Regions from separate parts of the Psychrobacillus sp. FSL H8-0510 genome, predicted to be linked through region 1. Evidence: riboswitches for the same ligand, from Rfam matches in the RefSeq annotation. Region 1 holds a riboswitch; the other holds the start of a gene.
What was found. Region 1 has a riboswitch for S-adenosylmethionine ahead of MHI40_RS13595 (methionine ABC transporter ATP-binding protein). Riboswitches for the same ligand answer to the same signal wherever they lie in the genome.
Positions count from the first base shown of each region.

Region 2: linked by a shared signal. The riboswitch ahead of MHI40_RS00970 (O-acetylhomoserine aminocarboxypropyltransferase/cysteine synthase family protein) and the one ahead of MHI40_RS13595 (methionine ABC transporter ATP-binding protein) in region 1 are both predicted to bind S-adenosylmethionine.

Region 1 is NZ_JBBOYZ010000001.1:2,674,397-2,678,847, forward strand. Features, by position in the region: gene MHI40_RS13585 (MetQ/NlpA family ABC transporter substrate-binding protein) at 6-812, opposite strand; gene MHI40_RS13590 (methionine ABC transporter permease) at 875-1,543, opposite strand; gene MHI40_RS13595 (methionine ABC transporter ATP-binding protein) at 1,536-2,561, opposite strand; SAM riboswitch class I at 2,731-2,835, opposite strand; gene MHI40_RS13600 (thioredoxin family protein) at 2,870-3,190, opposite strand; gene MHI40_RS13605 (toprim domain-containing protein) at 3,202-3,552, opposite strand; gene gcvH (glycine cleavage system protein GcvH) at 3,627-4,007, opposite strand; gene MHI40_RS13615 (arsenate reductase family protein) at 4,081-4,443, opposite strand.
Region 2 is NZ_JBBOYZ010000001.1:188,652-193,102, forward strand. Features, by position in the region: gene MHI40_RS00950 (DUF2087 domain-containing protein) at 1-214, shown strand, start outside; gene MHI40_RS00955 (GIY-YIG nuclease family protein) at 234-578, shown strand; gene MHI40_RS00960 (YdcF family protein) at 660-1,247, opposite strand; gene MHI40_RS00965 (glycerol-3-phosphate acyltransferase) at 1,262-1,903, opposite strand; SAM riboswitch class I at 2,061-2,175, shown strand; gene MHI40_RS00970 (O-acetylhomoserine aminocarboxypropyltransferase/cysteine synthase family protein) at 2,288-3,580, shown strand; gene MHI40_RS00975 (homoserine dehydrogenase) at 3,711-4,451, shown strand, end outside.

The DNA.
Region 1 (4,451 bases):
TATTATTATTTTACCGGTACTACTGATCCGCCCCACTCGCTCAGGATGAAGTCTTGGATTTCTTTAGATTTTAATGCTTCTACTAAAGCTTTAATCTCTTTATTGTCTTCATCACCAGAGTTTACTGCGATGATATTTACGTATGGAGATTCATCTGATTCTTCAATAGCGATTGAGTCTTCTAATGGATTAAGGTCAGCGTCAATTGCATAGTTAGAGTTGATCAGTACTGCGTCGCCTTCTTCATTTTCATATAACTGAACCATTAAAGCAGATTCATAGTTAGCATCAAATTCAAGGTTTTTCTCATTTTCCACAATATCTTTTACTTCCGCTTTTGTTTTATCAATGCCGTCTGCTAATTTAATAAGGCCTTTCGCTTCTAACATTGCAAGGATACGTCCATGATCTGCAACAGAGTTACTCATTAAAATAGTTGCCCCCTCTGGAAGCTCTTCAATAGAACCGTATTTTTTAGAGTATAAACCGATTGGCTCGATGTGAATACCGCCTGCGTTGGCGAAGTCATATCCAAAATCAGCTTTTTGCGATTCAAAGTAAGGAATGTGTTGGAAAAAGTTTGCGTCCAAGTCTCCTGAATCTAAATCTTTGTTTGGTAATACATAATCTTGATATGATTCTACAACAAGTTCAATTCCTTGTTCTTCTAGAATTGGTTTAACTTCTTCTAATATAACTGCATGAGGTACGTTGGATGCACCTACTACTAGTTGACTACTTTTTTCATCTCCACATGCTGCAAGGGTTAATGCACTTACTGATAGTAATGCTCCAGCTAAAAATTTCTTCATTCAATATCTCTCCCTTTTTATCCTATTATTTCTATGTGATCGAGTACTCTCGTTAACACCTATTATCGTTTGTCTATCTTCGTAGTAATTACATCGCCTATCCACTGGATGATAAATACCATAATTAATATTAATACCGTGGCAACAAGCGTTACGTCTGTCCTACCTCTTTGGAAACCATCTAAAAAGGCTAATGTTCCTAGTCCCCCAGCTCCGATAATACCAGCCATCGCTGTATATCCAACTAGTGAAATCGCTGTAACCGTTATGCCTGATACTAAAGCAGGCATAGATTCTGGCATTAATACTTTCCATATAATAGTAGAAGTTTTAGCACCCATCGATTTTGCAGCTTCTAGCACACCTTTATCAATTTCTCGTAGAGCTATTAACACCATACGGGCGTAGAATGGAGCAGCTCCGATTACTAAAGCCGGGAAGGCCGCATTTGGACCACGCATTGTTCCGACCAAAAACTTCGTTAAAGGTATTAGCAAAATGATCAAAATAATAAATGGAATGGAGCGGAATATATTGACGAAAGCTCCTGTTAACCAGTTTGCTAATTTGTTCGCCCACGCTTGATGAGGGCTAGTTAAGAAAAGTAGAAGACCAAGAACTAGTCCAATAATAGCTGTTAAAATTGTTGATACTGCAGTCATATATAATGTTTCAACTGTGGCTTCCCACATTTTTGGCCAATCAACATTAGGAAACAAATTATTAATCATTGTTGATCACCTCTGTATTTACTTTTTGTTCGTGTATATATCGAATTGCATCATCTATTAGTAGTGCTTCTCCTTCTAACTGAAGGATGAGCGTACCAAATGCACCAGTTTGTGTATGCGAAATATTTCCTTGAACAATATTTACTTCCAAATCAAACTGTTTGATAAGTCTAGACAGTATTGGTTGTACTGTCTGCTCCCCAACAAATACGAGCTTAATCAGCTTGCCATTTGGATAAAGTTCTTTTAATTGCTGTATTGTTTGCAACGCCTTATTGGAATCACTGACCTGCGAAACAAAACGCTTCGTAATCGTTTGTTGCGGATTTTGAAATACATCTAGCACATTTCCTTCTTCTACTACATGACCTTTTTCCATAACTGCAACGCGACCACATATCTTCTGAATAACCTGCATCTCATGGGTTATTAATACAATTGTCAGACCTAGTTTTGCATTGATACTAACTAATAAATCTAAAATAGAATCTGTAGTTTCTGGGTCTAATGCAGAAGTTGCTTCATCACAAAGAAGTACTTCTGGACGGTTGGCTAATGCGCGAGCAATCCCAACCCGTTGCTTTTGTCCACCTGATAGTTGTGAAGGATAATAATGCCCTCGCCCTTCCAGACCAACCAAATCAATAAGTTCCTTTACTCTTTGAGAACGTTGAGCTGGTGGTATACCGGCGATCTCCAATGGGAAAGCAATATTCTCTTCAACCGTTCTTGACCATAACAAATTAAAATGTTGAAAAATCATACTTACCTTTTGTCTTACTTGGCGAAGCTTCACTTCATTTATCTTTGTGATGTCTTCATTATTTACGATGATTTCACCTGAAGTTGGTTTTTCTAATCCATTTAATAAGCGAATGAGTGTACTTTTGCCAGCACCACTATAACCAATAATGCCAAAGATCTCACCCTTTTTTATGTCAAGATTCACCTCTTCCACTGCAACAATCGTACCTTGTTTCGTACTAAATTTTTTGGAAATATTTTTTAAACTAATCATGGGAACCTTGCCCCCTTTCTTTAAACTATTCTATACCTATCTATTATTAACAGGTTGTTGAAATTTACTTTGTATTAAAACCTTATTCTTCCCATTTTCAACTAAAAAAACCCTCCTGCAAAAGAGCAGAAGGGTTTAAAGTTATCCAATTTAATAACATTTATCCATTCTCTCATTTCCCAAAGCATTTGCTTTGCGTGACTTGGCACCATTTCATTTACATGACGGTTGCCGGGCTTCAAAGGGCACTTCCCTCCACCTCTCTTAATAAGAGTAAAACTATTAATTTGTCGGTATATCGAATGTTATCATACGACAACTTGGTCGTCAATACTTTTTATCGCATCCAAGATAAATGGAACTGACTGAAAGGCATATATTTTTTTATATACCGTTCCACCTTTAGCGATTAGCAGACATGGCACACTTTCAATTTGATAATCCATAGCAAAATCTCCAAGATAGTTAATATTTGCTTGACCAATTAAAAAAGGCTTTATCTCTTTTATAACTTGCATCATTTTACTAGCAACTTGGCAGGTTCCACACATAGGTGTATAAATATAAAATATGGTAAGCTGCCCACTGTTCTTATGGCTGTTCCATTGTTCTAAGGTCCATTCATTCATATTACATCATCCTAAAGTAAATATTGTCTTTTCACTTTTATATTAACACTTTTTAATATAGAAGCCAAAACTTTGAATGGTGTGGTCGCTACTTCGCAGAACATCGGATTGGTATATAGATGAATCGCTTCAGGGTATTCTTTTCTCACGACAGAGCGAATTTGCTCACCAGACTTATCTGCATCCAGAAACGCATAAATAGGAATGCCTTCATAAGGACTTAAAATTTCTTCTAGCCTGACATTCGATATCGTTCCATTGGTGCAAATAATTTCTGTTGATTCATCCAGCAGTTTTAAAAGCTTTAATTTATCGGATCTACCCTCAACAAGAATTATCTTTTCACTAAAGACAATAGCCATTCAGCCTCTCTCCCAACTATGCCCTTTCCAATATTATATGAAAAAAACGCCGATATTAAGCGGCGTTTTCGAAATTATTCTGAAATTAATTCTTCGTATTTTTCTGGAGAAAGTAAACCATCCACTTCTGCTGCATCAGATGGTTCAATAACAATCATCCATGCATTTTCATAAGGGGATTCGTTAACATACTCAGGGCTATCTTCTAGTTCTGTATTTACCTCTACTACTTTACCGCTAATTGGTGCATACAGTTCAGAAACAGTTTTAACCGATTCAACACTTCCAAACGGATCTCCTGCTTTGATCTCATCTCCAACTTGTGGAAGTTCGACAAAAACGATATCTCCAAGTTCAGATTGTGCAAATTCAGTAATACCGATACGGACATTTCCGCCTTCAGTTTTTACCCATTCATGCTCTGCTGAGTATTTTAAATCTTTAGGTGCGTTCATATATATACCCCTCTCCATTAATAATACATTCATCTACTATATTCACATATTTTAATAGTAAAAACAAGTGACTTTAAGAAGTCTTCCATACATCCTCAAACTGTTGGTCCTTGAAGCCTAGCGTTAATTTATTCCCGTCAAAAACAATTGGTCGTTTAATAAGCATTCCATCCGAAGCAAGTAAGGTTAATTGTTCGTCTTCTGACATTGTTGGAAGCTTGTCTTTTAGTCCAAGCTCGCGATATTTCATACCGGAAGTGTTAAAGAATTTTTTTAGTTCTAGTTCACTTACCTCAAACATTTTTTGAAGAGTTTCTTTCGTTGGGGGACTTTCAGCTATATGATTGTCTATGTATTCTATTCCGTTATCTTTTAACCATTTACTTGCTTTTCTGCACGTTGTACATTTTGGATAGCCATAATATTGAATAGACATGTTGTACC
Region 2 (4,451 bases), 2.5 Mb from region 1:
TCTTATGAAATTTCCGAGGAAAGAAAAGCAAAAACTAGCAACCTTAAGAGTTCTGATCCAAAGATTTGAAAAAGGAAAAACTTACACAGAGAAAGAAATAAATCATGTACTAAAGAATGCTTATGAGGATTTCGTAACATTAAGACGTTACTTAATAGAGTATGGATTTTTGGCCAGACAAGACGATGGTAGTGCGTATTGGGTGAAAAACTAAGTAGAAGGATGGAATATAAATGGATCGCAAAAAAGAATTAAAACAAGAATATAAAGAAATTAAAATCGAGGGCGGAATTTACGTCATCACAAACAAACGAAACGGTAAAAAGTATGTAGCTTCTACACCTAATTTTAAAACGTTGAATGGGGTTAAATTTACATTAGAAAACGGACTCCATTCAAATAAAAATCTGCAAAAGGACTGGACTCAGTTCGGCAAAGATAATTTTGACATAGAGCATATGGAGATTATTAAAAAAGAGGAAACTGAAAGTAGGGTAGGCAAAAAAGAATTAGAAAGGTTATTGGAGAAATGGTTAGAAAAACTACAACCTTTCGGTGAAGAAGGGTATCATAGCTAAAATGAATTTTATGGAATAGTAAAAAGATGGGTATCAAGAAAATAACACGATAATTACTTAATACCCATCTATTTGTAACAATCAATTCCCCAAAATATATGCCTTTAACAACGCGACACGTTCTCGCGTACGAACCTTGAATTCAACCACTTTGGGAGTTTTAGCAGCCACGACATCTGATTTCCATCCTAGTTTACTTGCTAGTACTTTGGATCGTTGTAAATGGTAGTCGCTTGTTATAAGGGTGACGGAGTCGATATTACTGGGTAGTAATTCTTGTGAGAACAGTAGATTTTCATATGTTGAGGTGGCTTTGTCTTCTAAGATGAGTCGATCTTCGGCTATGCCATTTTCCAATAGAAAATCTCTCATCACCACGGCCTCTTCGATATCTTCATCGGGACCTCGTCCACCTGAAAGTACTAATTTTACATGGGTATATTTTTGGGCATACGCAAGAGCAGCCTCCAATCGATACTGTAAAGCAAAAGAAGGGATATTCCCTTTTTTCACTTTGGCACCAAGCACAATAGCATATTGATTGGTGCCATCTGCCTTTGGATTTTGACCATTTTCAAGCCAATTACTCGTGAGAACCCATATCCCAATTCCACTAGAAATAATCACTACTAATGGGATAAGCACGATCCACCTCATTTTCTTCTTCATGATATTCACTCATTTCATACAGATGGTTTCTTCTTACTTAAGAAAGTGGAGATTCTCATCTCTTCCTTTCGCATTAAACGACGGAAATTCTCGAGATGTAGTACAACAGCCATCAAAAATAGGAATCCGGCAATAGCCATTGGCCCTACTCCTTCTGCAAACCAAATGGATGCACCGATAAAAACAAAGTAAAAAACAAACACACCAATTAATAAATAGTCCGTTAATAATGTAGTTCCGATTAATAATATAAGTCCGATTAAACCAAGCGGCCAGCTAAGAGCAAGTAGTACACCAATAAGGGATGCAGTGCCTTTACCACCTTTAAATTTAGTGTAAAGAGGGAAGTTATGTCCAAGTATTACAGCAGCACCTGCACTATATAGCAGGATGTCCTGTTCCACTATCGAAAAATGTGCGTACTGTGAAACCCAAAAACCCGTCCCAATTACGACTATAACTCCCTTTAAAATATCAATTATGGCAACTAAAATGCCATATTTTGCGCCAAGAACAATAGCTGCATTTGAGGCGCCAGAATTTTTTAAGCCCTCTTTTTTAATATTTACCCCACTCAGATACTGAGCTATTTTAGAACCGTGAATGGACCCAACAAGATAACTGATCACAAGGATACAAATCATCGGAATGAGCATTTTTTTCACCCCCATTAACTTCAATATATTAAACGAATGAAAAGATGAGAAGTTTCAGAATTTTAAAGTATATGTTTTTTAATTATTCAAAAAAGTATTGACAAATAGATTGGTAGAAATCTATACTGTGTAACAAGATGGAAAACTAAATCTAATACTCTTATCAAGAGTGGCGGAGGGAATAGGCCCTACGATGCCCGGCAACCAACAAGTTCTCAACTTGGAAAGGTGCTAAATCCTACAAATTCTAAATTGAATTTGGAAGATAAGAGGAGGAACATGCGAATTTGCACCCTCTTCTTAATTGAAGAGGGTTTTTTGTTTGTTCTAATCCTCCCTCGCCTCCATAAGCGTCCATCTAACTACATTTTAGGAGGAATTCAAATGACCAATCTACAAAAAGAAACACTACTTTTACACGGTGGCCAACAACCAGATCCAGTGACTGGATCACGAGCAGTACCCATTCATAAGACGACATCCTTTGTATTTAGAGATACAGAACATGCACAAAACCTATTTGCTCTTGCAGAAACAGGTAATATCTATTCACGTATTACGAATCCAACTGTGGATGTATTTGAACAACGAATTGCATTATTAGAGGGGGGAACGGCAGCAGTTGCATTTTCTTCAGGAATGGCAGCTATCGCATTTTCTATATTAAACATTGCAGGAGCAGGAGACGAAATTATTGCTGCTGAGAATTTATACGGTGGTACGTTTAATTTATTTGCTCATACATTGCCGCGATATGGTATAACGGTGAAATTTGTAGATTCTACAGATCCAGAAAATTTCCGAGCTGCTGTGACAGATAAAACGAAAGCATTTTTTGGAGAAATTATAGGAAACCCAAGCTTAAATGTATTAGATATAGAAAACGTAGCAGCCATTGCTAACGAAGTAGGAGTGCCTTTACTTGTAGATAGCACATTTGCTACTCCATATGGATCGAACCCTATTAAGTACGGTGCTCATGTCGTAATTCATTCAGCGACTAAGTGGATTGGTGGTCATGGTACTACGATTGGTGGAGTTGTAGTAGATGGAGGAAACTTCAATTGGGACTCCGAGAAATTTCCAGGATTCACACAACCGGATGTGACCTATCATGGTCTAAGATATGGAATAGACGTTCCAAACGTGGCATTTGCAGTGAAATTACGCGTTCAATTGCTTCGTGATTTTGGTCCAACTTTAAGTCCTGAAGCAGCATTTTCCTTTTTACAAGGACTAGAAACACTTCATTTACGCGTACCAAAGCATAATGAAAATGCACAAAAAATTGCGGAGTACTTAGAAAGTAACGAAGAAGTAACTTGGGTTAACTACTTAGGTTTAGAAAGTCATCCCTCCCATGAGCTTGCTAAAAAGTACTTACAGAATGGTTTTGGTTCCATCCTAACTTTTGGAGTGAAAGGTGGTAAAGAGGCAGGTCGTAATATTATCGATAATATTGAAATTTGGTCGCATGTAGCTAATGTCGGGGATGCTAAATCGCTAATAATCCACCCTGCATCTACAACACATCAGCAGTTAACTCCTGAAGACTTGGTGAAATCGGGCGTTACAGAAGACTTAATTCGCTTGTCTGTTGGACTAGAGGCGGTTGAGGATTTACAGTCTGCCCTTGATAAAGTACTTGTGGGAAAAACAAATGTCCTCTCTAGATAGAATTTTATTGATAATTGAGTAAAAATGGGCTACAATATGTAAAATAGTTCTTCGTATATGAATGCGATTAGATTTTACAAATTGAAGCAAATTGGAACTCAATTGTGCAAATTCAGTTGGAGGAGATAGCATGGCGACGATAAAAGCAGCAATCCTAGGTTTCGGAACAGTCGGGCAAGGGATTTACAACATTGTAAATGAAAAAAGAGAAGATCTGAAAAAGTCTTTAGGATTAGAACTAGAAATTAGTGCGATCCTCGTAAACAATGTTGGAAAAGAAAGAATGGCTACACCTGGTGTGTTAGTAACTGATAACTTTGAGGATATTATTAATATACCTGGACTCCAAGTGGTATTCGAGGCAATTGTAAATGAGGAACCGGCATATAACTACTTATGTAGAGCGATTGATAAAGGATGTCATGTAATAACAGCAAATAAAGTAATGTTCTCCAAATATAGTATTCCATTACATGAGCGTGCAAAGTCTCGTGGAGTATTTATAGGATATGAAGCAACAACAGCCGGCGGAGTTCCAGTTATTAAGACATTAAAAAATCTATTACAAGTTAACTCAGTGAAAAGAATCCAAGGGATCTTAAATGGTACGTCGAACTACATTTTGACACAAATGCGTCAGGATGAATGTCCATTTGATGACTCATTAAAAGAGGCGCAGGACCTTGGTTATGCAGAAGCAGATCCATTTAACGATGTGTCCGGGCAAGATGCTTTCCGAAAACTGATGATACTAAGCGCACTAGCGTTTAAAAAACAGCCCAATTGGAACGATGTTCGTGTAGTTGGTATTGATGAAATCTCATTAGAGGATGTCCGCAAAGCCAAAGAACAAGGACTACGTTATCGCCAT